One region of the Delftia sp. UME58 genome, then DNA from elsewhere that is predicted to be linked to it. Evidence: riboswitches for the same ligand, from Rfam matches in the RefSeq annotation. Region 1 holds a riboswitch; the other holds the start of a gene.
What was found. Region 1 has a riboswitch for glycine ahead of gcvT (glycine cleavage system aminomethyltransferase GcvT). Riboswitches for the same ligand answer to the same signal wherever they lie in the genome.
Positions count from the first base shown of each region.

Region 2: another riboswitch for glycine. It lies ahead of A9976_RS03265 (D-amino acid dehydrogenase); the one in region 1 lies ahead of gcvT (glycine cleavage system aminomethyltransferase GcvT).

Region 1 covers NZ_LZZV01000014.1:144,642-159,701, forward strand. Annotated here, with positions in the region: gene A9976_RS06225 (fatty acid--CoA ligase) at 1-1,459, opposite strand, end outside; glycine riboswitch at 1,629-1,740, shown strand; glycine riboswitch at 1,756-1,874, shown strand; gene gcvT (glycine cleavage system aminomethyltransferase GcvT) at 1,892-3,067, shown strand; gene gcvH (glycine cleavage system protein GcvH) at 3,202-3,576, shown strand; gene gcvP (aminomethyl-transferring glycine dehydrogenase) at 3,648-6,539, shown strand; gene A9976_RS06245 (PAS domain-containing sensor histidine kinase) at 6,695-8,914, shown strand; gene A9976_RS06250 (RluA family pseudouridine synthase) at 8,920-9,633, shown strand; gene A9976_RS06255 (branched-chain amino acid ABC transporter substrate-binding protein) at 9,974-11,095, shown strand; gene livH (high-affinity branched-chain amino acid ABC transporter permease LivH) at 11,193-12,119, shown strand; gene A9976_RS06265 (high-affinity branched-chain amino acid ABC transporter permease LivM) at 12,119-13,357, shown strand; gene livG (high-affinity branched-chain amino acid ABC transporter ATP-binding protein LivG) at 13,410-14,177, shown strand; gene A9976_RS06275 (ABC transporter ATP-binding protein) at 14,186-14,887, shown strand; gene A9976_RS06280 (hypothetical protein) at 14,995-15,060, opposite strand, start outside.
Region 2 covers NZ_LZZV01000012.1:34,517-49,576, forward strand. Annotated here, with positions in the region: gene A9976_RS03260 (FIST N-terminal domain-containing protein) at 72-1,307, shown strand; gene A9976_RS03265 (D-amino acid dehydrogenase) at 1,349-2,680, opposite strand; glycine riboswitch at 2,773-2,883, opposite strand; gene A9976_RS03270 (sulfite reductase flavoprotein subunit alpha) at 3,258-5,876, shown strand; gene A9976_RS03275 (peroxidase-related enzyme) at 6,029-7,189, opposite strand; gene A9976_RS03280 (SidA/IucD/PvdA family monooxygenase) at 7,197-8,678, opposite strand; gene A9976_RS03285 (tripartite tricarboxylate transporter substrate binding protein) at 8,744-9,754, opposite strand; gene A9976_RS03290 (YXWGXW repeat-containing protein) at 9,917-10,300, opposite strand; gene A9976_RS03295 (helix-turn-helix transcriptional regulator) at 10,483-11,223, opposite strand; gene A9976_RS03300 (hypothetical protein) at 11,338-12,162, shown strand; gene A9976_RS03305 (MFS transporter) at 12,174-14,138, shown strand; gene A9976_RS03310 (trans-acting enoyl reductase family protein) at 14,135-15,060, opposite strand, start outside.

The DNA.
Region 1 (15,060 bases):
TGGGCGTGGCGCCGGGCCTGGCGACCACATGGGCGGCGACGATCTGGCCCCAGCGCTCGTCGGCTTCGCCGATGACGGCGACCTCGAGCACATCGGCGTGTTCGACCAGCGCGTCTTCCACCTCACGCGGATAGACGTTCTCGGCGCCCGAATTGATCATGTAGTCGATGCGGTCGCGGATCCAGAGGTAGCCGTCGTCGTCGATGTGGCCCAGGTCGCCCGTGTGGTACCAGCCGTGCGCCAGGGCGCGGGCATTGGCGTCGGGGCGGTTGAGGTAGCCGGCCATCATGCAGGGGCCGCGCACCAGGATTTCGCCCACCTCGCCGGGCAGGCAGGCCTCGGCCGGATCGGTGGGGGCGTTGTCCTCGCGCAGGCGCGCCACGATGAGGTCATGGCCCATGGAGGGCAGCCCTGCCGAGCCCGCGTGCGAGAGTTGCTCGCGCGGCAGCAGGACGGACATGCAGGGGCCCATTTCCGTGGTGCCGTAGACCTGGACCAGGTCGCTGCCGACCTTGCGCGTCCATTCGCGGATCAGGTGCGGCGCCATGGAGGCGCCGCCGTACTCCACCAGCCGCAGCGCGGGCGCCTGCTCAGGCGAGGCAATGGGGTCGGCCAGCAGCATGGTGACCATGGTGGGCGCGGCAAAGAAGAAGCTCACGCGCTCTTCGCGGATCAGGCGCCAGGCCTCGGTCACGTCGAAGCGGCGCAGCAGCACCTGGGTGGCCCCGGCCTGCAGGCGCGGCAAAAAGCTGGTGTGCAGCTCGGCCGTGTGGTTGAGCGGCGCCATGGCCAGGCCCACGTCGTCGCGCGTGAACTGCATGGTCTGGTGCATGAGGGCGTTGTGCGCCAGCTTGCTGCGGTGCGTGTGCAGCACGCCCTTGGGCCGGCCCGTGGTGCCGCTGGTGTACATGAGGATGCAAGGATCGCTTTCGCGCACATGGGCCTGTGGCGGCGCGCTGCTGCGGCCGCTGGCCAGGGCGGACAGGCGCTGCGTGGCCCAGATCGGCAGCGCGTCGGCCTGGGTATCGTCGGCAAAGATCCAGTGCTCGACGCCCGTGCCAGGGCCACCCCCGCCTTCGGCCTTGAGCAGGGCCTGGGCGCGTGCGGCCACCTCGCCGCCCTCTTGCTCGAAGACCAGGGCGCGCGCGGCGCCGTCCTTGAGGATGAAGGCCAGCTCCTGCGCCGCCAGCCGGTAGTTGATGGGGTTGAAGATGGCGCCCAGGCGCGCGGCCGCCAGCATGGTGAAGACAAAGGCCGGCGTGTTGTAGAGAAAGGCCGCCACCACGTCGCCATGGCCTATGCCCAGCTCGGCCAGGCCGTGGGCGTGGCGGTTGACCTCGGCATCGAGCTGTGCATAGGTCCAGGCGCGGCGCTCGCCGCCCTCCCACGCGACCAGGGCTTCCTTGTTCGGCAGGTAACGTGCCGGCCAGGCCAATGTGTCTCCCAGCGTCTGCTGCATGTGCGCTTCTTCCTTCTCGCTCACGAGATTTCATATATCGATGCATCTCAATGTAGGAGATTTTTTAGACAGTTATGCAATTTGCAAATGCATCCATGCAGGCAAGCGCATGGAGCTGCAGTCGGCCCGCGGAAATCCCGCAGCCGCGCAGGGGCCGGCCGCAGCTAGAATGCGCCGGTCAGGAGAGAGTGCCCGCCCGGCCGCAATGGTCACAGGCAGCGGCACCGCCGAAGGCGCAGGGTTCGTCCCGAACGCTCAGGCAAAAGGACTGGCACCGCCTGCCGCCACGGCCGCAGGCGTTCCTAGCTGGAGAGAGATGCAGGGCACGGCGGTGTGCCCCATCCACCGAAGGAGCAAGCCCCACGCATGGAAGGTGCGGGTGAATCTCTCAGGTAAAGCGGACAGCAGGGCAGGACATCCCGGGATTCCGGGATGGCGTTGTGCCTTGCCCCTTGCCGAAAAGAGAGTCCCTCCTTGACCGCTGCCTCCACCACCGATCTGCTCAAGACCCCGCTGTTCGACCTGCACCAGGAACTGGGCGCTCGCATGGTGCCGTTTGCCGGCTACTCCATGCCCGTGCAATACCCGCAGGGGCTGATAGCCGAGCATCTGCACACGCGCGAGGCGGCAGGCCTGTTCGATGTCTCGCACATGGGCCAGATCAGCCTGCGCGGCCCGGATGCCGGCGCCGCGCTGGAATCGCTGCTGCCCATGGACGTGCTGGGCCTGGGCGAACACCGCCAGCGCTACGGCCTGCTGCTCAATGATGCGGGCGGCATTCTGGACGACCTGATGTTCGTGCGCCGCGAGGACGACCTGTTCCTGATCGTCAACGGCGCCTGCAAGCACGAAGACCTGGCGCACATAGAGGCCCGCATCGGCCAGCGCTGCGAAATCGAGCCCCAGTTCGACCGGGGCCTGCTGGCGCTGCAGGGCCCGCAGGCAGCAGTCGCCATGGAGCGCCTACTGCCCGACACGGCCGGGCTGGTGTTCATGACGGGCGGCTACTTCGACTGGGAAGGCGCCGAGCTGTACATCACGCGCAGCGGCTATACCGGCGAGGACGGCTTCGAGATCTCCTTGCCCGCCGGCCACGCCGAGGCCTTTGCCCGTGCCCTGCTGGCCCAGCCCGAAGTCAGGCCCGTGGGCCTGGGCGCGCGCAATTCGCTGCGCCTGGAAGCCGGCCTGTGCCTGTACGGCAACGATCTGGACACGACCACCACCCCGGCCGAGGCCGCCCTGAACTGGGCCGTGCAGAAGGTCCGCCGCATCGGGGGCGAGCGCGAAGGCGGCTTTCCCGGCGCGGCCGCCGTGCTGGCCCAGCTGCAGTCGCCCGAGCTGCTCACGCGCAAGCGCGTGGGCCTGGTGGCCCTGGAGCGCGTGCCCGTGCGCGAAGGCACGGAGCTGCTGGACGCCAGCGGCCGCAAGGTCGGCCAGGTCACCAGCGGCCTGCTGTCGCCCACGCTGAACCAGCCCGTGGCACTGGCCTATGTGGAGCCGGGCAGCGCCGCCATCGGCACCACGCTGCAGGCCATGGTGCGCGGCAAGGCCGTGCCCATGCAGGTGCAGGCCACGCCCTTCGTGGCGCCCCGCTATCACCGCGGTTGAGGACAGCCTGCGCGCTTGGCGTGGATCGAGTTCGGCGGATTCGTTTTTCCTGCCATCGCATGCCGCTACAGTGCGCACTGACCTTTCTCAAACCGCCTTTCACAGGTTTTTTTCAGTTTCTATCGGAGCAAGCCATGAGCATCCAGTATTCCAAGGACCACGAATGGATCAACGCCGCCAACCCTGACGCGGCCATCGTCGGCATCACCCTCCACGCGCAGGATGCGCTGGGCGACGTGGTGTTCGTCGATCTGCCCGCCGTGGGCACCAGCTTCAACCAGGGCGATGTGGCCGGCGTGGTCGAGTCCGTCAAGGCCGCCGCCGATGTCTACATGCCCGTCAGCGGCGAGATCGTCGAAGTCAACGAAGCCCTGCGCGACGACCCCTCCCTGGCCAACAGCGACCCGCTGGGCGAAGGCTGGTTCTTCAAGGTCAAGCTCAGCGACGCAGGCCAGCTGGCCGCGCTGCTCGACGAAGCCGCCTACACGGCCTTCGCACAGAGCAACTGACGCCTCTTTCCGGCCAGGACGGGCGCCAGGGCCCGCCCTGGCGCTTTTCAGCTTTTGAGACAGGTCCCTCCATGCTGATGTCCTCCACCCAGCCCCTTGCCGCCCTCGAGAACGCCACCGAATTCGTGGCTCGCCATATCGGCATAGCGCCCGAAGACGAGGCCCGCATGCTCGGCGCCATTGGCGCGGCATCGCGCGATGCGCTGATCGACGCCATCGTCCCGCCCTCCATCCGGCGCCACCAGCCCATGGCGCTGCCGCCAGCGGCCACCGAGGCCCAGGCGCTGGCCGAGCTCAAGGCGCTGGCAGGCCGCAACCAGCTGCTCAAGAGTTTCATCGGCCAGGGCTACTACGGCACGCACACGCCCGGCGTCATCCTGCGCAACATTCTGGAGAACCCCGCCTGGTACACGGCCTACACGCCCTACCAGGCCGAGATCTCGCAAGGCCGCATGGAGGCCCTGGTCAACTTCCAGACCATGGTCTGCGACCTGACGGCCATGCCGATTGCCAACGCCTCCATGCTGGACGAGGCCACGGCCGCCGCCGAGGCCATGACGCTGGCCAAGCGCTCCGTCAAAAGCAAGAGCAACCGTTTCGTGGTGGCCGGCGATGCCCACCCCCAGACCATCGAGGTGATACAGACGCGCGCCGCGCCGCTGGGCATCGAGGTGCTGCTGGCCAATTCGCTGGAGGAATGGAACCAGCTGATGGAGGGCGACTACTTCGCGGTGCTGGCCCAGTACCCCGCCACCAGCGGCCGCATCGACGATCTGCGCGCCGACGTGGACAAGGCCCATGCAAGGCAGGCCGCCTTCATCGTGGCCACCGACCTGCTGGCGCTGACCCTGATCACGCCGCCCGGCGAATGGGGTGCCGACATCGTGGTGGGCACCACCCAGCGCTTTGGCATGCCCATGGGCGCCGGCGGCCCGCACGCCGCCTTCATGGCCTGCCGCGACGAGTTCAAGCGCTCCCTGCCCGGCCGCCTGGTCGGCGTGAGCGTGGACGTGCACGGCAAGCCCGCCTACCGCCTGGCCCTGCAGACGCGCGAGCAGCACATCCGCCGCGAAAAGGCCACCTCCAACATCTGCACGGCCCAGGTGCTGCCCGCCGTCGTGGCCAGCATGTACGCCGTCTACCACGGCCCCGAGGGCCTGGAGCGCATCGCCCGCCGCGTGGCCTCGTACACGGCCATCCTGGCGCGTGGCCTGGCCGAGCTGGGCGCGCCGCTGCGCGAGGTGCCCAGCTTCGACACGCTGAGCCTGCACACGGGTGCGGCCACCCAGGCCATCGCCGCCCGCGCGCGCTCGCTGGGCGCCAACCTGCGCGTGTATTTCAAGGAATACCTGTGCATCTCGCTGGACGAGACCACTACGCGCGCCGATGTCGAACTGCTGTGGAAGGTGTTTGCCAAGGACGGCCAGCCGCTGCCCGGCTTCGCCGCCTTCGAGAAGGGCGTGGAGCCGCTGATCCCTGACGGCCTGCGCCGCAGCAGCGACTTCCTCACGCACCCGGTGTTCAACACCCACCGCTCCGAGACCGCCATGCTGCGCTACATCCGCCAGCTGTCGGACAAGGACCTGGCGCTGGACCGCAGCATGATCCCGCTGGGCTCCTGCACCATGAAGCTCAACGCCACCAGCGAGATGATTCCCATCACTTGGCCCGAGTTCGCCCAGGTGCACCCCTTTGCCCCGGCCGACCAGCAGCAGGGCTATGCGGAACTGGACAGGCAGCTGCGCGACTGGCTGTGCCAGGCCACGGGCTACGCCGGCATCAGCCTGCAGCCCAATGCCGGCAGCCAGGGCGAGTACGCGGGCCTGCTGGCCATCAAGGGCTGGCACGCGAGCCGGGGCCAGTCGCACCGCAACGTCTGCCTGATTCCCAGCAGCGCCCACGGCACCAACCCCGCCAGCGCGCAGATGGTGGGCATGCAGGTGGTGGTCACCGCCTGCGACGCCAACGGCAACGTCGACATGGCGGACCTGGCGGCCAAGTGCGAGCAGCACAGTGCCAACCTGGCCTGCATCATGATCACCTACCCCAGCACGCACGGCGTGTTCGAGACCCAGGTCAAGGAGCTGTGCAAGCTGGTGCATGACCATGGCGGCCGCGTCTACGTGGACGGCGCCAACATGAACGCCCTGGTGGGCCTGGCCGCGCCGGGCAGCTTCGGCGGCGATGTCAGCCACCTGAACCTGCACAAGACCTTCTGCATCCCGCACGGCGGCGGCGGCCCGGGCGTGGGCCCCGTCTGCGTGGTCGAGGATCTCGTGCCCTTCCTGCCCGGCCATGCCACGGCGGGCCTTGCGGGCGGCACGGGTGCCATCAGTGCCGCACCGCTGGGCAATGCGGCCGTGCTGCCCATCAGCTGGATGTACATCCGCATGATGGGCGCCCAGGGCCTGACCCTGGCCACCGAGACCGCCATCCTCAGCGCCAACTACATCAGCGCCCGGCTGCGCGACCACTACCCCACGCTGTACGCAGGCGAGCACGGCCATGTGGCGCACGAGTGCATCCTGGACCTGCGCCAGTTCAAGGAAAGCACGGGCGTCATGGCCGAGGACGTGGCCAAGCGCCTGATCGACTACGGCTTCCATGCGCCCACGCTGTCCTTCCCCGTGCCCAACACGCTGATGGTGGAGCCCACCGAAAGCGAAAGCCTGTACGAGCTGGACCGCTTCGTGGACGCCATGATCGCCATCCGCGAGGAAATCCGCGCCATCGAGCAGGGCCGCCTGCCCCAGGACGACAACCCGCTCAAGAACGCGCCGCACACGGCCGAGACCCTGCTGGCCTCGGAATGGGCCCGCCCCTACAGCCGCGAGGCAGCCGCCTACCCGGTGGCTGCCCTGCGCCAGTCCAAGTACTGGTGCCCGGTGGGCCGGGTGGACAACGTCTACGGCGACCGCAACCTGTACTGCAGCTGCATCCCCGTGGACGCTTACCTGAGCTGAAGCACCTGTCACCCCAAGGGGCGCTTGTGGCGCCCCGCCCGGCGCGCGTACACTGCGGCCCTGCCCGCGCCGGGCCCCGGTCAACCTGCCGGGCGCCGTGCGCGGGCCACCAGGATTTGTGCGGCATATGCCGCTTTCCCCAGCGCCAGCACGCGATGAGCAGCCCAGACCATTCCGATCCGCCTCGCGACGACGAGCACCTGCCCCTGCATGCGCTGCTGGCGCCCGGCGCCGACCTGCCCCCCGTCGAACGCTTCCCCCTCTTCCAGCCCGTAGACGACCCGCTGCAGGCCCTGGTGGCCGAGCTGCGCAACTACCAGCGCGAACTGGAAATCCAGAACCGCGTGCTGGACTACAGCCAGGCCGTGGCCGAAAGCGCCTCCGAGCGCTTCGAGGCCCTGTTCGCCAGCATTCCCCTGCCCCTGCTGGTGGTGGACGAGCACGACATGGTGGTGCAGGCCAACGCCATGGCGCACAGCGCCTTCCAGCCCTCCGAGCATGACCGGCTGCTGGTGAACTTCGCGCCCTTCGTGCACCCCGACGATGCCGAGCGCGTGCGCAGGACTTTCTCCGCCGCGCGCGAGCTGGGCCGCACCGAGGCCCACGAGGTCTGCTTCGAGATCACCGAGCAGCACCAGCTGCGCGCCGACCTGCACGTGGCCTGCATCGCCATCCCCCAGCAAAGCGGCCCGCCCATTGCCCAGTACCTTTGCGCCGTGGTGGACCAGGGCCCGCTGCTGGCCGAGCGCCTGGCGCTTCAGCAGCGCAACCACCAGCTGTTCCTGAGCGAGCGGCGGCTGGAATCGGTCATCAACTCGGCGCTGGACGCCATCATCTGCCTGGACTCGGACCAGCGCATCACCGTCTTCAATCCCACGGCCGCCGCCCTGTTCCTGTGCCCGCCGCACGACGCGCTGGGCAGTCCGCTGGAGCGTTTCCTGCCCGATGCGGCACAGGCCCTGTCCTTTGCACCGCTGACCACGCAGGCCGTGCTGGGCGAGATGACGGCGCGCACGGCCAGCGGCCGCGAGATTCCGGTCGAGGTCAGTGTCTCCTTCGAGCACCACAGCGGCGGCGAGACCACCACCGTGTTCGCGCGCGACCTCACCAGCCGCAAGAAGGCCGAGGCCCAGCGCAACGAGCTGGAAGACCAGCTGCGCGAATCGCACAAGATGCAGGCCCTGGGCACCATGGCCGGCGGCATTGCGCACGACTTCAACAACATCGTGGGCGCCATCCTGGGCAACGTGGAACTGGCCAAGGCCGACTGCGGCGGCAATGCCGCAGCCATCGAAAGCCTGCAGGAGATCGAGAAGGCCGGCCGGCGCGCACGCGACCTGGTGCGCCAGATCCTGACCTTCAGCCGCAACGAGCCGCCCCAGCGCAAGCCCGTGCAGGCGCGCGAAGTCATGGGCGACACGGCGCGGCTGCTGCGCGTGACCCTGCCGCCCGCCGTGGAGCTGCAGGTGCATGTGCCGCCGCAGTTGCCCCCCATGCTGGCCGACGCCATGCAGGTGGAGCAGGCCCTGTTCAACCTGTGCACCAACGCCATGCACGCCCTGGGTGAGCGGCGCGGCCTGATCCAGATGGACGCCGACCTGGTGCGCCCCGACCAGCGCCTGTGCGAGCGCCTGGGCCTGCCGCCCGTCAGCTACGTGGCGCTGTCGGTGCAGGACAACGGCCCCGGCATGGATGCGCGCACGCTGCAGCGCATCTTCGAGCCCTTCTTCACCACCAAGCCCGTGGGCCAGGGAACGGGCCTGGGCCTGCCCGTGGTGCACGGCGTCATGCGCAACCACGGCGGCGCCGTGGACGTGTACAGCATTCCAGGGCAAGGCAGCCGCTTCACGCTGTACTTTCCCCCGGCCGACGCCCTGGCGCCCGCCGAGCACGCACCAGCCCAGGCGCCCGCGGCCGAAACGCCGCCCAGCCTGCCGGAGCCGCTGGCAGCCGCGGAAACCCCGACCGGCCCGCAGTTCGCCCTGCTGCCCGACCCCCAGGCCGCGCAGCAGCATGTGATGTACGTGGACGACGACCAGGCCCTGGTCTTCCTGGTGCAGCGCCTGCTGCGCCGTCGCGGCTACCAGGTCAGCGGCTTCACCGATCCGCACGAGGCCACCGAGGCGCTGCGCGCCGCCCCCCAGGACTACGACCTGCTGGTCACCGACTACAACATGCCCGGCTACAGCGGCATCGACCTGGTGTATGAGGCGCTGTCCATCCAGCCCCTGCTGCCCATCGCCCTGGCCTCGGGCTACATCACCGCCGAGATCGAGCAGGCCGCCATGGCCGCAGGCGCCCGGGCCCTGGTGCACAAGCCCAATGACGTGGAGGAGCTGTGCGCCACCGTGCACAGGCTCCTGAATGAACGGTGAGCGGCTTGAGCGCTGAATGGCGGCAGGAGTGCCTCGGTGCTGGTACTGCTGCCGATGCAGATACCGATGCAGGTGTCTCCTGCCTGTACGAGGACGCCGAGCTGCTGGTGCTGGACAAGCCCTCCGGCCTGCTGTGCGTGCCCGGGCGCGGCCCCGACAAGCAGGACTGCCTGAGCGGCCGCGCCTTGCAGCGCTGGCCCGATGCGCTGGTCGTGCACCGGCTGGACCAGGCCACCTCGGGCCTGGTGGTCATGGCGCGCAGCCTGGCCGGCCAGCGCCTCCTGAGCGAAGCCTTTGCGCAGCGCCGCGTGCACAAGCGCTACGTGGCCGTGGTCGCCGGCCGCCCTGCCGAGCAGCAGGCCGACGACTGGCAAAGCATCGATCTGCCGATAGCCGCCGACTGGGAGCGACGCCCCTTGCGCATCATCGACGCCGTGCAAGGCAAGCCCAGCCAGACCCTGTGGCGCGCCATGCCAGCAGCCACCGAAGGCAGGGACGCTCCCATCACGCGCATGCAGCTGCAGCCCGTGACGGGTCGCACCCACCAGTTGCGCGTGCACATGGCGGCGCTGGGCCATCCCATCCTGGGCGATGCGCTCTATGCCGATGCCGCCGTGCACGCCCTGTCGCCGCGCCTGCTGCTGCATGCGCACCAGCTGGAGCTGGCGCATCCCCTGTCGGGCCAAACGCTGCGTTTCGAATCCGCCGTGCCGTTTTGATCCACCGCAGAAACACGGAGACCGGCGCCCGCTGGCGCGTTGCTGCGATGCAACATTCCGTGTACGTGTTTCCCCTTCTTGCAGTCGGTCATATTGGTTTCATGAAGCACCGTCCGGGTGCACCGTCGGCATCAGGCGTTTTCGTCGCCCAAAACCGGCGCTGACAAGCAGCCTGCGATGGCATCCAGCCCTTAGCGAAAAGCCTGCAGCCGCGCCAGCCCCGGGATACCCTGTTGCCATTGGTAACCAGGAGATTAACCTGTGCTTCTTTGCGCGGATCGCCCCTACAGGAGCCACCGCGCTTTTCAGAACGCTTTACCCAAAGTTGAAGGAAGTACCCATGAGCATTCCGTTCCGCATGCACACCGTCGTCGCCGCCCTGGGTTTGGCTGGTGCCGCCTTGTTCTCCACAGCGCATGCGCAAATCAAGATCGCCATGGTGGTTCCCACCACCGGCCCGCTGACGCAGTACGGCGACATGGTCAAGGAAGGCGTGAACACCGCCGTGGAAATGGCCAATGCGGCTGGCGGCGTCAATGGCAAGAAGATCGAGCTGGTGTCCGTCGATGACGCCTGCGAACCCAAGCAAGGCCCCGTGGCCGCCAACCGCGTGGTCAACGCCAAGATCGGCTACGTGATCGGCCCCGTCTGCTCGGGCGCATCGATTGCCGCCGCCCCGATCTACAACAACGAAGGCGTGGTCGTCGTGACCCCCTCGGCCACCTCCCCGGCCCTGACCGACGGCAAGAACTACCACTTCATCTTCCGCACCATCGGCCGCGATGACCAGCAGGGCCCGGCCGCCGCCAAGTTCATCCTGGACAAGGCCAAGCCCAAGAAGGTTGCCGTGCTGCACGACAAGCAGTCGTATGGCCAGGGCATTGCCTCCTCCGTGCGCGACGACCTGAAGAAGGCCGGCGTGGAAGTGGCCCTGTTCGAAGGCATCAACGCCGGCGACAGCGACTACTCCGCCGTCATCACCAAGCTCAAGAGCGCCGGCGTGGACTTCATCTACTACGGCGGCTACCACCCTGAAATGGGCCTGCTGCTGCGCCAGGCTTCCGAGCAGGGCCTGAAGGTCCGCATGATGGGCCCCGAAGGCGTGGGCAACCCCGAAGTCAATGCCATCGCCGGCAACGCCGTCGAAGGCATGCTGGTGACCCTGCCCGCAGACTTCTCGGCCAACCCCAAGAACGCCGCCGTGGTCAAGGCCTTCAAGGACAAGAAGCGCAATCCCTCGGGCGCCTTCCAGCTGACCGCCTTTGCCGCCACGCAAGTGCTGCTGGACAGCATCAAGGCCGTGGGCGACAGCCCCGCCAAGGTGGCTGACCACCTGCACAAGTCCAACTTCGAGACCGTTCTGGGCTCGGTGGGCTGGAACAAGCAGGGCGACCTGAAGTCCTTCGACTTCCAGGTGTTCGAATGGCACAAGGACGGCAGCAAGTCGGTCGCTGCCAAGTAATCCCCCTCGTTGACTGGCCGGGGCACGCTTACGCGTGTCCCGGTTGTCTGCATCCTGGCCTTTTAGGCCTTTTCCTGTTTTGGGGCGGCATTACACCATGTCAGAACTCTTACCTCAGCTGATACAGCAGCTGTTCAACGGACTGTCCCTGGGCGCCATCTATGCCCTGATCGCCATCGGCTACACAATGGTCTACGGCATCATCGGGATGATCAACTTCGCCCACGGCGACATCTACATGATCGGCGCCTACATCGGCCTGGTCACGCTGTCGGCCATCGGCACGACAAGCGGCCTGCCCGTGTGGGCCATCATCGGCCTGATGCTGGTGGTGTCGGTCTTCGTCACCGGCGTCTACGGCCTGGTGGTGGAGCAGGTGGCCTACAAGCCGTTGCGCCGCAGCCCGCGCCTGGTGGCCCTGATCTCGGCCATCGGCATGTCCATCTTCCTGCAGAACTGGGTGGCCCTGGGCCAGGGCGCGCGCGACATGGCCGTGCCCTCGCTGCTGCCGGGCGCACTGCGTTTCGGCGCCGAAGGTGGCTTCGAGATCTATGTGCCCTACTCGCGCATCCTGATCATCGTGGTGGCCATCGTGCTCATGGTGCTGCTGACGCTGTACATCCGCCATTCCCGCATGGGCCGCGCCTCGCGCGCCTGCGCCCAGGACATGCACATGGCCAGCCTGCTGGGCATCGACACCAACCGCGTGATCTCGTTCACCTTCGTGCTGGGCGCCATGCTGGCGGCCGTGGGTGGCGTGCTGATCGCGCTGGCCGTGGGCAAGCTCAACCCGTTCATCGGCTTTCTGGCCGGCATCAAGGCCTTCACGGCGGCGGTGCTGGGCGGCATCGGCTCCATCCCCGGCGCCATGCTGGGCGGCGTGCTGCTGGGCGTGGCCGAGACCTTTGCGGCAGCCTACATCTCGTCCGAGTACAAGGACATCGTGGCCTTCGGCCTGCTGGTGCTGATCCTGCTGTTCCGCCCCACGGGCCTGCTGGGCAAGCCTGAAGTGGAGAAGGTCTGATGAAAGCCAAACCCACCTTGAACCTGCGCGACGCCCTGATCGCCACGGTGATGACCGCCGTGGTCGTCACGCCCATCTTCGGCCTGCACCTGGAGCGCGCCGGCACCCGCACCATCATCAATCCCGACTGGACGGTGGTGGCCTGGGCCTGCGCCCTGGTCTTCCTGGTGCAGCTGCTGCGCCCGCTGATCGCGGCGAAGATGCCCAAGGTCTCGCTGCCCTCGCTGCCGCACGCACGCCCCAGCCACCGCAACGGCCTGATCCTGGCCGCCCTGCTGATCGCCGTGTCCTGGCCCTTCTTCGCGGGCCGCAACGCGGTGGACATCGCCACGCTGGCCATGATCTACGTGATGCTGGGCCTGGGCCTGAACATCGTCGTGGGCTTTGCCGGCCTGCTGGACCTGGGCTTCGTGGGCTTCTACGCCGTGGGCGCCTACACCTATGCGCTGCTGTTCCACTGGGCCGGCTGGTCCTTCTGGGAAGCGCTGCCGCTGGCCGGCGCCGCTGCCGCGATGTTCGGCTTCGTGCTGGGCTTTCCGGTGCTGCGGCTGCGCGGTGACTACCTGGCCATCGTGACGCTGGGCTTCGGCGAAATCATCCGCCTGATGCTGGTCAACCTGACCAGCATCACGGGCGGGCCGGACGGCATCTCCAGCATCCCCAAGCCCACGGTGCTGGGCCTGGAGATGACGCGCAATGCCTCCACCGAGGGCGGCACGACCTTCCACCAGTTCCTGGGGCTGGAGTTCAGCTCGCTGCACATGGTGATCTTCCTGTACCTGATGGCGCTGCTGCTGGCCGTGGTCACGCTGTGCATCTCCAACCGCCTGGTGCGCATGCCCATTGGCCGTGCCTGGGAGGCGCTGCGCGAGGACGAGATCGCCTGCCGCTCCCTGGGCCTGAACCCCATGAAGATCAAGCTGTCCGCCTTCACGCTGGGCGCCATGTTCGCCGGCCTGGGCGGCGCCTTCTTCGCGGCGCGCCAGGGCATCGTCAACCCCGAATCGTTCACCTTCATCGAATCGGCGCTGATCCTGTCCATCGTGGTGCTGGGCGGCATGGGCTCGCAGCTGGGCGTGATCATCGCGGCCATCTTGCTGACGGTGCTGCCCGAGCTGGCGCGCGAGTTCTCCGAGTACCGCATGCTGATCTTCGGCCTGGTGATGGTGCTGATGATGATCTGGCGCCCGCAGGGCCTGCTGCCCATGCGCCGCCACCATGTGGAGGTGCGCTCATGAGGCATGCCGACACCATGATTTTTGGGACAACAGAAAGCAGCAAGGGCCGGCAATGAGCGAGTATTTGCTAGAAGTCAAAGACCTGTGCATGCGCTTCGGCGGCCTGCTGGCCGTGGACCATGTGGGCTTCAACGTGCGCCCGCAGGAAGTGTTTGCCATCATCGGCCCCAACGGCGCCGGCAAGACCACGGTGTTCAACTGCATCAGCGGTTTCTACCAGCCCAGCAGCGGCTCCGTCACGCTGGACGGCAGCGCCATCGAGGGCCGCAGCAGCCACCACGTGGCCAACCACGGCGTGGTGCGCACCTTCCAGAACGTGCGGCTGTTCAAGTCCATGACCGTGCTGGAAAACCTGCTGGTGGCACAGCACCGCCGCTCGGGCGTCAACCTGCTGTCGGGCCTGTTCAACACGGCAAGCTACCGCCGCAGCGAAGAGGAAAAGATCGAGAGCGCCCTGCACTGGCTGGACGTCATGGGCTTGCGCGAGTTCGTCAACCGCGAGGCCGGCAACCTGGCCTACGGCCACCAGCGCCGCCTGGAGATCGCGCGCTGCATGATCACCAAGCCGCGCGTGCTCATGCTCGACGAACCCGCCGCCGGCCTGAACCCGCAGGAGAAGAAGGACCTGCAGGGCCTGATCGACCAGCTGCGCCGCCAGTACGGCATTGCCGTGCTGCTGATCGAGCACGACATGGGCCTGGTCATGGGCGTGTCCGAGCGCATCCTCGTCATGGAGTACGGCAAGCCCATCGCCATGGGCCTGCCGGACGCCATCCGCAACGATGAACGGGTCATCAAGGCCTACCTGGGAGAAGCCTGATGCCTGCCATGCTGCAACTGGAGAACATCTCCACCCACTACGGCGCCATCTGCGCGGTCGACAGCGTGAGCCTGCACGTCAACCAGGGCGAAATCGTCTCGCTGATCGGCTCCAACGGCGCCGGCAAGACCTCGCTGCTGATGACGGTGTGCGGCAACCCGCGCGCCAGCTCGGGCCGCATCTCGTTCGAGGGCGAGGACATCACCCAGCTGCCCTCGCACCACATCATGCGCAAGGGCATCGCGGTCTCGCCCGAGGGACGGCGCATCTTCTCGGACCTCACGGTCACGGACAACCTGAAGATGGGCGGATTCTTCCTGGACAAGCCGCAGATCGAGGCCGGCATCGAACATGTGTTCGGCCTCTTCCCGCGCCTGCGTGAGCGCGCCCACCAGCGCGCCGGCACCATGTCGGGCGGCGAGCAGCAGATGCTGGCCATCGGCCGCGCGCTGATGAGCAAGCCCCGCCTGCTGCTGCTGGACGAGCCCACACTGGGCCTGGCGCCGCTGATCATTGCGCAGATCTTCGAGATCATCCAGACCATCCGCACGGCCGGCGTCACGGTCTTCCTGGTCGAGCAGAACGCCAACCGCGCCCTGCAGATCGCCGACCGCGGCTATGTGCTGGAGACCGGCAAGGTGGTGCTGGAAGACACCGGCGCCAACCTGCTGACCAACGACGCCGTGCGCCGCGCCTACCTGGGCGCCTGAGCGCCTGAGCGCCTGAGCGCCCTGCAAGGCGCCGGCAATACTGCAAGCCGGCACTGCACGGAGGCCCGCCATCCGGCGGGCCTTTTCATTTCAGAACCCGAAAGACCTCACACCAGGCCGCGCTGCTTGAGCAACGCCCAATGCGCATCCGGCAGACGGGCCTTCATGGCCTT
Region 2 (15,060 bases), on a different contig from region 1:
TAGTGCATAACACGCTCTAGGCCCGTGCCCCCCGCAAGCCGGGCGCTGGCAGGGCTAGAAGGAAGGTTGGTATGTCGTTGTTTCCTGTAGGCCATGCCAGCCATTCCGACTGGCGTACCGCGGCCGACGCGGTGCTGCAGCAACTGCGCTCGCAGATGGCCGGGCCCGGCCACGCGCAGCGGCCCCGTCTGGGACTGGTGTATCTGTCCCATGCGCATGCCGCCTGCGCACGGCCGCTGCTGCAGCATCTGGCCAGGGCCCTGCCCCATGTGGCGGACTGGGCCGGCTGCTCGGCCGGCGGCGTACTGGCCATGTCGCATGAATACCTGTCCGGCTCCGCACTCGCGGTGATGCTGCTCGATGTACCGGCTGCCCACTACCGCCTGTATTCGGGCCTGGCGCCCCTGCATGCGCCTGGCGGCGAGGCCGGCTTCACGGCCCATTCGGCCCTGGTCCATGCCGGAGGTGGCCAGCCCGAGCTGGCCGAGCTGCTGTACGAGCTGTCCGAGCGCACCGAGTCCGGCCTGCTGTTCGGCGGCGTGGGCGATGACGGGGACGATGGCGTGGAGGGCGTGCAGATCGCCTGCCGTACCGAGGACCTGCATGCGCAGCATGCGGATGCGCGCGGCATTTTTAGCGGAGGCTTTTCAGGCGTGGCCTTCGGTGCGGGCGTGCCCTGCTTCACGGGCATGGCCCAGGGCTGTGTGCCGCTGGGCGAGGGGCTGGAGATCACCGAGGCGCGTGGCGCCCTGGTCACCGGGCTCGATGGCGATCCGGCCCTGCAGCGCCTGCTGCAACTGCTGGGCGTGGAGCTGGAAGGCAGCGACTGGCAGCCCGCGCTGACCACGGTACGCACCACGCTGGCGGCCATTGCGCCGCCGGGCCGGGGCCTGGCCCACGGCGTGTTGACCGAAGAGGCCCAGGTACTGACCCTGGTCGGCCTGGACCCGCTGCGCCAGGGCGTGGCCCTGTCCTCGGCCGTGGAGGCCGGGCACTCGGTGATCTTCTGCCGCCGCCAGGCCCAGGTGGCGCGCCAGGAACTGCTGCAACTGGGCGCCGCATTGCGCGATGCGGCGGAGCCTGAAGAACCAGTTCCGGAAGGCGAGGCACAGCCCCGCATCCGGGGCGCCATCTACATCAGTTGCCGGGGGCGCGGCGGTGGCCTGTTCGGCGGACCCGATGCCGAGTTGCGCACCCTGCGCCACGCACTGGGCGATGTGCCATTGATCGGCTTCGTCGCCGAAGCCGAGATCATGGACGCCCGCCTGCACCGCTTCGCCGGAGTGTTGACGGTGTTCACTGCTTAGGCGTCGTACACGCCGTACACACGGTACACACCGTCTGCACCTCAGACCGCGCGCGGGCGCACCGTGCCTGCGCTGCGATCCGGGTCCATGACTGCAGCTCCCAGAAAATCGAAATCCACGGCCGGCTGTCTGCCGCTGACCAGGTCGGCGAGCGCCATGCCGGAGCCGCAGGCATGGGTCCAGCCCAGCGTGCCGTGGCCGGTGTTCAGGAACAGGTTGGCGATGGGCGAGCGTCCGATCAGCGGCACATTGCTGGGCGTGGCGGGGCGCAGGCCGCTCCAAAATTGCGCGCGTTCGGCATCGCCGGCGCCGGGGAACAGCTGCTGCACCCGCCGCACGATGGCCTCGCAGCGCACGGGGTCCAGGTTGCGGTCGTAGCCGTTGAACTCCGCCGTGCCCGCGATGCGCAGCCGGTCGCCCTGAGCGCCCGTATAGCGCGAGAACACCAGCTTGAACTCGTCGTCCGTGAGACTGACCTGATAGGCCTTGGCGGGGTCCAGTACCGGCAGGGTCACGGAGTAGCCCTTGGCCGGATAGATGGGCAGGCGCAGCCCCAGCGGCTGGGCCAGCAGCGGGCTGAACGAGCCCATGGCCAGCACATAGGCGTCTGCCTGGATGCGTTCGTAGCGGCCCTCGGCATTGGTCATCTCCACATGGTCGATATGGCGGCTGGCGCCCGCGCCCGTGGTGCGCAGCGCCGTCACATGGTGGCTATGGCGGAATTGCACGCCTGTGGCGGCAGCGATGCGCGCCAGCTCGCGTGTGAAGAGGTTGGCGTCGCCCGATTCATCCTCGGCCGTAAAGGTGGCGCCCGCTATCTGCCCGCGCACATGGGCCAGGGCCGGCTCCAGGCGCACGGCTTCGTCGGCATCGATCAGGCGGCGGTCGCAGCCCAGGGCCTGCATCTGCTCGGTGGGCTTGAGCGCGCCCTCGAACTCGCGGGCGTTCGTGTAGAAGTGCAGGATGCCTTGCATGCGCTGCTCGTACTGGATGCCGGTGTCCGACCGCAGCTGCTGCAGCGCCTCGCGGCTGTAGGTGCCCAGGCGCACGATCTGCTGGATGTTGTGGCGCGTGCGCGCGGGCGTGCAGTTGCGCAGGAAGGACAGGCCCCAGAGCCACTGGCGCATGTCGGCACGCAGGCGAAACAGCAGCGGTGCGTCCTGCCGGCCCAGCCAACCGAGCAGCTTCAGCGGTGCGCCTGGGTTGGCCCAGGGCTCCGCATGGCTGACCGAGATCTGCCCGCCGTTGGCAAAGCTGGTTTCGGCGCCGGGCGCAGCCTGGCGGTCTATGACGGTCACTTCGTGACCCAGGGATTGCAGATAGTAGGCCGAGGCGGTGCCGATCAGGCCGGCTCCGAGAACGATGACGCGCATGACAATGCCCTTTCAAAGGCATGTGCCGGTCACGCGGAAGCTGGTAGCTATGGATTCAATAGCAAGCAGCCGGCGTCCGTCGTGACGCAGCTGCCGCTCCCCCTGTCCTTGGTACCTGAGAGATTCACCGCCGTCCATGGGGACGGGGCTTGCTCCTTCGGTGCGCCGCGCCTTGCGCGCGGCGGCTCTCCAGACGGCATGATGAGTTTGCAGTACGGAACCTGAGCGTGTATGGGAGTTTGCGCCTTCGGTGAGGCCGGCACCGTGGCGCCCGCCTGCTCTCCTGCAGATGGCGATTCTAGGGGGCGGCCCGTGCTGCTGCCGCTAGGCGTAAACCCCAGGTCGGTCTGCGGGCCATCGCCTGCGCGCAACATGCGGTAAATGAGAACAATTTAGAATTTCGCGCTGATGGCGCCCTCCCTCCCTGGCCCCGGCCGACGCCGCCCGGGGCTGGCGAACGGCCGCCATGCACGACCACTGCCTGCTGCCAGCTACCCTCTGCCCGCCTCCCATGCACCGCTCCGTACTGATGCTCCGTTGCGCACCGATGGACATCTGACTGCCTTCGTCCGCCCCCATGACTTTCAAGAAAATCTGGTTCCAGCTGCACTGGTTCTTCGGCATCACGGCCGGCACGGTGCTCATCGTCATCGGGCTGTCGGGCGCGGTGTTCTCCTTCCACGAGGAAATCCTGGGCTGGATGAACCCCGGCACGGCAACCGTGCCCGCGCGCGATGCCGCGCCGCTGGCGCCGCCACAGATTGCGCAGGCGCTGCGCGAGGCCGGCGAGCAGCGCGTGGTCCAGCGCATCACCGTCTTTGCCGAGCCCGGCCGCTCGGCCCAGGTGGCCTTCAAGCCGCCGGCCGGCCAGCGCCGGGGCCAGACGGTCTTTGTCGATCCCTACACGGGCGCGCAGCTGCCTGAGCAGCACGGCACGGAGTTCTTCGAATGGGTGGAGCGCCTGCACCGCTGGCTGCTGCTGTCGCGCGATGACGGCAAGCCCATCACGGGCACGCTGGCCGGCCTGTTGCTGATGCTGTCGCTGTCGGGCCTGTACCTGCGCTGGCCGCGCCGGCCGCTGTCATGGCGCACCTGGCTGAGCTTCGACCCGGCGCTCAAGGGCCGCTCCTTCCTCTGGGGCCTGCACTCGGTGGCGGGCACCTGGGCCCTGGTGGCCTATGTGGTGTTCACCTGCACTGGCATGTACTGGGCCTTTGGCGTGGTGCGCAGCACGGTGGACGGCTGGGCCGGCGTGCCGCCGCGCGTGGCCGCTCCCGCGGCGCCGTCCTCGAAACCCGGTGGCGGCCGGCCTGAGCCGGCTGGCGTGCAGCAGCCCATCGACATCGCGCCCGGCTGGGCCGCCTTCGAGCGCATCGCCCATGGCTGGCAGTTCGCCCAGCTGCGTCTGCCCGAGCGTGCGGGCCAGCCCCTGCAGATCAGCTGGCTGGATGCCGACGCCGCCCATGAGCGCGCGCGCAACCAGATGGCCTTGCTGCCCGACGGCGCCGTGCAGCGCGACGAGCGCTATGCCGACCTGCCCACGGGCCGCCGCGCCGTGGGCGCCATCTACCCGCTGCACATGGGCACCTATTTCGGCATGCCGGGGCGCATCTTCATGACGCTGGCCTCGCTGATCATGCCCCTGTTCGCCATCACGGGCTGGATGCTCTACCTGGACCGCCGGCGCAAGGCGCGCGCCCTGGCCAAGGAGCGCCAGGCGCTGCTGGAGGACCCGCCACCGTCCGCGCCTGCGGGCCAGGACACCGTGCTGGTCGCCTTCGCCAGCCAGGCCGGCCGTGCCGAGCACCTGGCCGTGGCCACCGTGGCTGTGCTGCGCGGCGCAGGCATGGCGGCCAGCCTGCAATCCGTGGCGAGGCTGGATGCCGAGCAGCTGCGCCACCATCGGCGCGTGCTCTTCGTGGCCAGCACCTTCGGCGAAGGTGATCCGCCGGATGCCGCGCGCCGCTTTGCGCGCCTGCTGGGCGCGGCCTCGGGCTCGGCCCTGCCGCATCTGCAATACGGCCTGCTGGCGCTGGGCGACCGGCAGTACGCGGCCTTCTGCGGCTTTGGCCATGCGCTGGACCACCAACTGCGCCGCCTGGGCGCGCAGCCCGTGTTTCCGCTGATCGAGATGGATGGCGAGGAACCCCAGGCCTGGCATGCCTGGCAGCAGGCGCTGGCAGGGCATTTCGGCGCCGTGCTGCCCGTGTGCGATGCCCTGCCTGCGTCTTCGGCGGAGCCGCTTGCCGACGCCACGGCCTTTGCTGCCTGGCCGCTGCAGGCGCGCAGCCTGTGCAACGCGGGCAGCCAGGGCGCAGGGCTTTATGTGCTGGACTTGGCACCGCCCGAAGGCGTGGCCCCGCTGTGGCGGGCTGGTGCGCTGGCCGAGGTGCTGCCACGCCATGGCGCAGCCACCGTGCAGGCCTGGCTGGCTGCCCAGGAATGCGACGGCTCGGCCCCCGTGCAATGGCGCCAGCAGAGCTGCATGCTGGGCGAGGCACTGGCCGCCAGCGTGCTGCCGGCCCCGGGCGACATCGCCCCCGGCACCGCGCCCCAGGCCGTGGCCGATGCGCTGCTGCCGCTGCTGCCGCGCAGCTACTCGGTCGCCTCGCTGCCGCAGGACGGCCATGTGCGGCTGCTGGTGCGCCAGGCCCGCCATGACGGCGGCCTGGGCGTGGCGTCGGGCTGGCTGACGGCGCATGCGGCCCAGGGCACGTCCGTGGCCATGAGACTGGTGGAAAACCGCGCCTTCGAGCCGCGCGACGAGGCAGGTGCCGAGCCCGATGCGCCGGCCATCTTCATCGGCAACGGCTCCGGCTATGCCGGCCTGCGCGGCCACCTGCTGGCGCGCATGCACGCAGGCCGCCACCGCAACTGGCTGCTGTTCGGCGAACGTCAGCGGGCCCATGACGGGTACTGCGAGGCCGAGGTCTCCGGTTGGCTGGCCGCAGGCAAGCTGCAGCGCGCCGACTTCATCTACTCCCGCGACCAGGCCCGGCGCCGCTACGTGCAGGACGCCCTGCGCGAAGCCGCCGAACCCCTGCGCGACTGGATCGCCGACGGCGCCGTGCTCTACGTCTGCGGCAGCGCCGACGGCATGGCCGCAGGCGTCGATGCCGCGCTGGCCGACATCCTGGGCACTACCGCCGTCGAAGACCTGATCGTCGAAGGCCGTTACCGCAGGGATGTGTACTGAGGTGAAGCGCCGCGTCTTAATGCACAGCGCATGAAACTGGCGCGGCCCAAGTCAGGGACACCTAGCAAGGGCCGCCCCGCCGCGAGAGTGTCGTCCCCCTCCCGCGTAGCGAGAGAGGGCGCCGTGCATACGGGGGAAGGCGCGTAAGCGCCTCAGGGGGTGATGTACCTCTCCTTGCCGAGATTGAGCATCAACCGGTTCGCCCAGCCGAACAGCGCGGCCGAATGCAGCATGTCCAGGATTTCCTGGTCGGTGAGGCCGGCATCGCGCAGCGGCTGCAGCTGGGCTGCGCCAAAGCTGCCGGGCGCGCGCGTCAGGGCCAGCGAGGACTGGATGATGGCGCGTTCGCGCGCATTGGTGCCGGCCGTGTCGGGGTCATCGAACATCTGGGCCATGACATCGTTGCGCTTGGCCAGCTGCTCGAAGCGTTGGGCGTGGACCGATGCGCAGTACACGCAGCCGTTGGAGCGCGAGACGGCCGTGGCCGCCACCTCGCGCTCGGCGCGCGACAGGCCGCCGGGTGCATACATGATGGCGTTGAAGGCCTGCGAGCGCTCCGACAGCACGCGCGGCTGGCGGGCCAGCAGCAGGTAGAAGTCCGACGTGCGCGCCTTGGGGTGGCTCAGGTCCAGCACGGCCTGCTGCTCGGCCGTGGCCGTGGCGGGGTCGAGCACGGGCAGCCAGGACGTCCAGTCCAGCGTCTCGCTGGTGTAGCCGTTGCGGCGCAGCGGCTCGCCCGGTGGCGGCAGGTTGGCGGGGTGCACGAAGGGTGCGGCGGCGGCTTCGGCAGCCGGTGCGCTGGCCTGGCCGCCCAGCGCGTCCATGGCCTGCACGCCCGCGAACAGGCGCAATTGGTAGGCGATGAAGCCCACCAGCTGGGCCACCAGCACAGTGTCGTCGATGGACAGGCCGGACTCGGGCATGGCCAGCAGCGCGGCGCGGTCGCTCTCGGCCGGGTGCAGGGCCAGGGTGCGCACAAAGTGCAGGGCCGCATCAAGGCGCGCATTGCCGGTCTGGGCGCCGGGCTGGGCCAGCACGGTGCGCAGCGCGGGCGTCAGGGCATCGCCCAGGGATTCGGCACGCTGGCGGTATTCATCGGCCAGGGCCTGCACGCCGCTGACGCGGCATTGCTCGCTGGCCAGCACCAGGCGCTCGGCGCGCGACAGGCTGTCGGCCAGGCCGTCGCCCAGCAGCAGGTCCTCGCAGGCCTGGGTGGCAATGGCCACCTTGTCGCGCTGGCGGCGCGTGGCGAAAACGGGGGACTGGTCGGTCAGGCCGGCCAGGCGGTCGATGGTGTCGTTGGCGGTGGTCATGGGTATCTCAGGTCTTGTCTGCCAGGGCCCGCACGCGGGCTTCGGGGTCGGCGGGCGTCCATTCGCTGCCGTCGAGCTCAGGCTCGGAATAGGACTGCAGCTGGGCGTAGTGGTGTTCCAGGTCCTCGCGGTAGAACAGCGAGGCCAGGCCCTGGGCCAGCTTGCGCGCGCCGTCGCTGATGGCGGGGATATCGCCCGACACCGTGCCGTGCGACAGCGCGGCCGGATAGCAAAAGCAGTGCACATGGTCCAGGCCGGGCAGGGCGCCGGGCGTCTTTTCCTGGAACTCGAACAGCGGGCCCAGGTCGGGCGAGTCCGACAGCTCCTGGTCCTCGGCACCCGCCTCGGGCACGAAGCGGTCGCTCCAGATGCGCACATGGGGCGCCAGGTCGGCGAACTCGGGGCGCTGGCGCCAGTCGATGGCAAAGCCGGTGGAGACGATCAGGAAGTCCAGCACGAACACGCCGCGCGGCGTGTCCACGCGCAGCCGGTCTCCGTCCTGCTCCACCTTCTGCACGGCGCAGCCCAGGTTGAAGTGGGCGTTGGCATGGCGCGAGACGCGCAGCGTGCTGCCGTGCGGAGGTGGCACCTGCTGCACGTTGATGTAGTGGCGTATGCGCCATTTCCAGGTGTCGGGCAGCAGGAACTGGCCGTGCGTGAGGCCGGGCGTGCCCGAGCCCTTGGATTTGTTGATGCGTGGCAGGTCGCTGCGGCGCACCAGCAGGTCCACGCTGGCGGCGCCGTTCTCCAGCGCGGTGGCCGCGCTGTCCATGGCCGACGAGCCCGCGCCCACCACGCCCACATGCAGGCCGGCCAGGCGGCCGTAGTCGAGCACGTCGGAGGAATGCGCCCAGCGGCTGCGGTCCACGCCCTGCATGAAGGCGGGGATCTGCGGGCCGCCCAGGCCGTCGCGGCCCGTGGCCAGCACCACGCGGCGTGCCAGCCAGGTGCGCGAGGCGCCATCGGCCGTCACATCGACCTCGACCGTGCCGTCGGCCTGCGGGCGGATGGCCGTGACCTGGTGGCCGTTGCGCACGTCGCAGCGCATCACGCGGCGGTACCAGCGCAGGTAGTCCATCCATTGCAGGCGCGGGATCTTGTCCAGCGCGGCCCAGGCTTCGCGGCCCCATTGGGCGATGAACCAGGCGCGGAAGGTCAGCGAGGGCAGGCCCAGCGCGGGGCCGGTCAGCTCCTTGGGCGAGCGCAGGGTTTCCATGCGCGCCGTCGTGGCCCAGGGGCCTTCGAAGTCCAGCGGGGCCTTGTCCAGCAAAACGGCCGCGATGCCCAGCTGGGACAGCGCGGCCGACAGGGCCAGGCCGGCCTGGCCGGCGCCGATGACCAGGACATCGTGCACGGGCTGGCCGTCGCGGGTGGAGGGAGGGATCCAGGCCTTGGCAGGCCAGCCCAGGGCGACGAGGTCGTCGCGCAGGCGTTCTTCAAGGGCAGCCAGGCCCGCAGGGGCCGGGGCTGCCGGTTCGGTCAGGGACATAGACTCACCAGGAACTCACGAGGAAAGGCGCGCCAGCGGGGCAGGGCCTGCGGGCGCGCACGGCATCAATCGATGCTGATTTTCGCGTCTTTGACCACCTGTGCCCACTTCAGGCGGTCGCTGTGCACGGTTTTCTTGAACTGCTCGGGCGTCTCGATGCGGATGGCATTGCCCTGGGACTCGAAGCGTGCACGCACCTCGGGCAGCTCCAGCACCTCGCGCACGGCCTGGCCGAGCTTGGCCACGATGGCCGGGTCCGTGCCCTTGGGCGCGAAGATGCCGAACCAGATCGAGCTGTCGAAGCCCTTGGTGCCGGCCAGGCCGCTGGAGGCGATGGTGGGCACTTCCTTGATGACTTCCACGGGCTTGGCCGTGGTCACGCCCAGCAGGCGCACCTTGCCGCTCTTGTAGTGAGGCAGCACGGTCTGGACCTGGTTCATGATGCAGCAGGTCTCGCCGCGCAGCACCGAGGTGATGGCCTCGGGGCCACCCTTGTAGGGCACGTGGACCATGTTCAGGCCCAGGCGCGCATTGAACTCGGCAAAGGCCATGTGCGTGCCTGCGCCGTTGCCGGTGGAGGCGTAGTTGTACTTGCCGGGGTTGGCCTTGATCTCGTCCACGAACTCCTTGAGGTTCTTGACGTTGATCACGTTGGGATTGATGGTCAGCACGTTGGACACATCGATCAGCGGCGCCACCGGCACGAAGTCGGTTTCCACATCGAAGGGCAGCTTCTTGTACAGCGCGGCATTGCTGCCGTGCGTGGCGGCCGTGCCGAAGGCCAGCGTGTAGCCGTCCGGCTTGGCGCGCGCCACGATCTCGCTGGCGATGTTGCCGGCCGCACCCGACTTGTAGTCAATGATCAGGGGCTGGCCCAGGCGCTGGGACAGTGGCTCCTGCACGCCGCGCGCGATCACGTCCACGCCCGAGCCTGCCGGGAAGCCCAGGATCATGGTCACGGGCTGGTGCGGCCACGAAGCCGCCGAATCGGCTGCCACCGCTGCGGTGGAGCCGAAGACGGCCAGGGCCGCGGCGGCGGCGGCGGGAATCCAGGAGCGGAAAAGCGAGGGGCGCATGGTGTGCAGGGGTATCCGGTGAATCAATTCCCATATTTTCCTGGGAACTTAATGAGCCACTTTTATATGCATATGTTGGTATGAAGCCAGTGTGGGCATGCCCGGCGCTGCCAGCAAAAAGCCCGCCGATGGGGCGGGCTTCATGCCGGGCGCAAGCGCCCATCAATGGCGGTAGGGGTTGTTGGGGCGGCGGTCATGGCGGTCCGGCACGCCGTCGCGGTCCCAGCGGCCGGGTGCGTAGCCCCAGCGGCCACCGTGCTGCGACCACACGGGCTGGCGGTACACATAGCCGGGACGCGCCTTGACCCAGTGGCCGGCCACCCAGGCATGGCGGTGGCCCTGCGGGCGCCAGTAGCCGGGTGCCCAGACATAGCCGCGGCGCGGTGCCGGAACGGCCTCGTAGCGCATGGGAGGCGGCGCGCCGAACTGGACCGAGATGGCGGCGCCCGGCGCCGCATAGGTCACGTTGGCCTGGGCCTGCGCGGTCCCGGCCCATCCGGCCAGGGCCAGGGTGGCGGCGATCAGCGGTGTGCGAAGGGAAATCATGGCGGCTCCTTGTCCTTGGTTCATCGGGCTGGAGTCCTGGTGAAAGGAATCCATGACTGCATGGTGCAGGTCCATCGTCAATCCCGGGTTGCCGCGCCGCGAAGTCTTGCAATCTTGTGTATCGCCTTGGTGAAGCCTTGTTGCCAGGCGCTGCAGCGCAGGCTGCCGTCCTGCAGCCGCCGTCAGACAGTGCCTCTTCGAAGCGCCGTGAACGCCGTGAATTCCCAGCTGCGCATGGCCAGCACCAGGGTGTAGCCCTCGCGCTGGCCGGGCGGCAGGCGCTGGTCCTGCAGGTGCTGCTGGGAAAAGTCATGGGCCAGCCGCTGTATGCGTTCCACGAAGCTGGGCGCCAGATGCCGGCCGATGGAGCCGTGCACCATCAGCATGCCTTCGCCCGGCTGGTCGAAGCCGCCGCCGAAGTAGTCGAGCACGGCGTTCTCGCGGAAGTACTCCATCACCGGCCCGCGCGCGCGCCAGCGGAAGGTCTTGGCCAGGCGCAGCCGGTAGCGGTTGCCGGGGCGCAGCTCGATGATGCCGATGCGGTCCAGCTGGGCCAGGTAGCGGATGCCTTCGGCCTCGGTCATGCGGTAGGTGGCCACGATCTGCTCCAGCGTCCACTGGCTGAGCACGCAGATGGCCATCAGCAGCAGCTTGCGGTCGGCGACCACGGCGTTCTCCTGCTCGGGCGTCATCTCCTGCAGCAGCGGCTGGCTGTCGGCCACGCGGCGGGCCAGGTCGGCGAAGTCCAGGCTCAGCGCGCGGCAGATGGCATCGATGCGCGACAGCGGCATGTCGCCCTTGGCCAGCATGCGCTTGACGCTGGACTCGGCCATGCCCAGGGCGCGCGCCAGGTCCGCATAGGTCATCTGGGCGGCCTTGAGTTCCTTCTTGAGGGCGATGACGAGGTCGGCAGTGGTGCTCATGGGTAGCGATTATCGATACCCGAGGTGCTGGTTTGCGCGGCGGGTGCAGAAAAACGATGCCTGAAGGGCCGGTGTCTCGCCACACTCCGCCCCACTTTCCACGAGGAGCAACACATGCCATCCACATCGATTTCACCGGCCGCCGCCCTGCGCGCGCTGTACTGGGGCGCTGCCCTGCTGCTGCTGGCCGCCTGGCTTGGCCCCGCCGTGCCGCAGCCGCAGGACTTTCACGCGTTTGCCGATCAGCGTACCTGGGGGGCGCTGCCCCATGCGCTGGATGTGCTCAGCAACCTGGGCTTTGCCTGGGCCGCCGTGGCGGGCGCGCGCCTGCTGCTGGACCGGCGTAGCCAGGCGCTGGCGCCGGCCCTGCGCTGGCTGGCCGCGCTGTTCTTCACGGGGCTGGCGTGTTCGGCCATAGGCTCGTCCGTCTACCACTGGGCACCCCACGATGCCACCCTGGCCGGCGACCGGCTGGGCATGTCCATGGCCTTTGCCGGCATGCTGGGGCTGGCGCTGCAATCGCGCATTGCCGACCGCGTGGCCGTGCGCGCCGCGGTGGCCATGCTGGTCGCCGCCGTGGCCTCGGTGCTGGTCTGGCTGCATGGCGGCAACCTGCTGCCCTGGGCGCTGGTGCAGGGCGGCGGCATGCTGGCGGTGCTGGGCCTGGCCTGCGTGGCGCCGCGCCATGGCGCGCTGGCGCTGCGCCTGGGCGTGGTGATCGCCTGGTATGGCGCGGCCAAGCTGCTGGAGTGGGGCGATGCGGCCGTCTTCGAGGCCACGGCCGGGCTGGTGTCCGGCCACAGCCTCAAGCATGTGGTGGCGGCGGCCGCCGCCCTGCCCGTGATCACCGCGCTGCGTGCGGCCGGCACGGCGCGCATGGGCAGTACGGGCACAATGTGCGCCGATGCGTGCGGCCACGGCAGCGCCACCAACCGTTGAGGGAAGACAAGATGTTCCAGCAAGAGACCGGCAGCCCGTCTGCCCCCGCCGCAACGGCCGGCGCCGTGCCATCGGCCGCGCACGAGCACCCCAACCAGTTCGCCCTGCTGGGCCAGCGGCGCTTTGCGCCGTTCTTCTGGACCCAGTTCTCGGGGGCGGCCAACGACAACCTGTTCAAGTTCGCGCTCACCGTGATGGTGACCTACCAGCTCAGCGTCTCCTGGCTGCCTTCGGCCATGGCGGGGCTGGTGATCGGGGCGTTGTTCATCCTGCCGTTCCTGCTGTTCTCGGCCACCTCGGGCCAGCTGACGGACAAGTGGGACAAGACGCGCATGTTCCGCCTGGTCAAGAACCTGGAGATCGCCATCATGGCGCTGGCCGCCTGGGGCTTCATCCAGGCCAATGTGCCTTTGCTGCTGGGCTGCGTCTTCCTGATGGGCCTGCACTCCACGCTGTTCGGCCCCGTGAAATTCGCCTACCTGCCCCAGGTGCTCAGCGAGCGCGAGCTGACGGGCGGCAACGGCATGGTGGAGATGGGCACCTTCGTGGCCATCTTGCTGGGCAACGTGGCAGGCGGCCTGCTGGTGGCCGTGCCCGAGGTGGGCCATATGCAGGTGGCCGTGGCCTGCCTGGCGCTGGCGGTGATCGGGCGGATCTTTGCGCAGTTCATCCCCAATGCACCGGCCACCGATCCGCACCTGGTCATCAACTGGAACCCCTTCACCGAAACCTGGCGCAACCTGCAGTTGGCCCGCGAGCAGCCCGCCGTGTTCCGCTCGCTGCTGGGCATCAGCTGGATGTGGTTCTTCGGCGCCGTGTTCCTCGCCCAGTTCCCCAGCTTTGCCAAGGAGGTGCTGCATGGCGACGAGCATGTGGCCTCGCTGCTGCTGGTGGTGTTCTCTGTGGGTATCGGCACGGGCTCGCTGCTGTGCGAGGTGTTCAGCCGCCGCCATGTGGAGATCGGCCTGGTGCCGCTGGGCGCCATCGGCATGAGCGTGTTCGCCGTGGACCTGTTCTTTGCCTCGCGCGCGCTGCCGGCTTCCGAGCTGATGGGCGTGGGTGCCTTCTTTGCCCAGCCCGCGCACTGGCGTGTGATGGCCGACCTGGGCATGCTGGCCCTGTCGGCCGGCATCTACAGCGTGCCCATGTACGCGCTGATCCAGATGCGCAGCCAGCCCACGCACCGCGCGCGCATCATCGCGGCCAACAACATTCTCAACGCGCTGTTCATGATCGCCTCCAGCGTGCTGGCCGGCGCGCTGCTGGCGGCGGGCTTCAGCATTCCCCAGGTATTCCTGATCACGGGCATTGCCAATGCCGTGGTGGCGGCCTACATCTTTTTGCTGGTGCCCGAGTACCTGCTGCGCTTCGTGGCCTGGGTGGCCTCGCGCTTCGTCTACCGCTTCAAGGTGCAGGGCGACGAGCACATTCCTGCCACCGGCGCGGCCATCCTGGCCTGCAACCATGTGAGCTTTGTCGATGCCGTGCTGCTCATGGCCGCCAGCCCCCGGCCCATCTACTTTCTGATGGACCACCGCATCTTCCGCGTGCCCGTGCTGGGCTGGCTGTTCCGCCTGGCCAAGGCCATCCCCGTCGCGCCCCAGAAGGAAGATCCCGCCACCTACGAGGCTGCGTTCGAGCGCGCCGCCCAGGTGCTGCGCGAGGGCGACCTACTGGCCATCTTCCCCGAGGGCGGCATCACGCGCGACGGGCAGCTGCAGGAGTTCCGAGGCGGCATCATGAAGATCATCGAGCGTGCCCAGGCCGATGGCCTGCAGGTGCCCGTGGTCCCCATGGCGCTGACCAATCTCTGGGGTTCGTACTTCAGCCGTATCGAGCAGGGCGGCGCCATGGTGCGGCCCTTCCGCCGTGGCCTGTTCAACCGTGTGGGCCTGAACGTGGGCCAGCCCATGGCCCAGGCCGAGGTGCAGCCCGCGCTGCTGCGCGAGCGTGTGCAGCGGCTGCTGGCGGCTTAAGAGGGGTTCTGTTCCTCTACCGTGAAGCTCAGGCCGGCATTGGCCTTGAGCCTGGCGATGAGCGCGTTGCCCATGGCGGGCGCCGTGGTCCAGATGCCGCCGGGCGTGTCCGGGGCGTCCTGCAGCAGGCAGACGGCTGCCTCGGTGATCATCTTGGACGTGGAGCCGTAGCCCGGATCGCGGTCGCCCTTGACGCCCACGCGCAGGCTGTTTCCCGCTGCATCGGCGCCGATGAAGAGCACGTCGTAGAAGCCCGATTCACGCTCTTCGCGCGATGGCCCCTCGCCAGGCTTGGGGCCGTCGTCTGCGCCCAGCGACTTGTCGGCCGCCACGGCGTTGGCCAGGGCCTCGCCCTTTTCGCCCGCGCCTGTGACCATCATCTCGTCGTAGACAAAGTCGGCGCCATAGGCATGGCCCAGCAGAAAGTTGGAGCGGTGCACGTTGCGCGTGTTGATGGCCGCCATCACGAAGGGTGCCACCCACAGGCCCAGCACCTCGTCCACCATGGGCTTGCTGCCGGAGGGTTGGCGCGGGCCCTCGAAGCCCGGCGTGAGCGAGAACGGATTGCGCAGCAGCTCCAGCACGCCCGGCTGGGCGGCGGCCGCCGCCATGGTGGCCTTGAGGCTGGCCGCCGTGCCGCCCGAGAACGTGCCCTTCATCTTGCGCACCCGGCCCCGCACGCGCTGGGCGGGCTGGCCGAAGCGGGCCTGCATCTCTCGCTGCAGCATGAATACGCCCAGGTCGAAGGGAATGGAATCGAAGCCGCAGGAGAACACGATGCGCGCGCCGCTTGCCTTGGCTGCGGCCTCGTGGGCATCGATCATCTGGCGCATCCACGCTGGCTCGCCGCACAGGTCCACATAGTCCACGCCGGCGCTGGCGCAGGCGGCCACGAGTTCGTTTCCGTAGAGCTGGTAGGGGC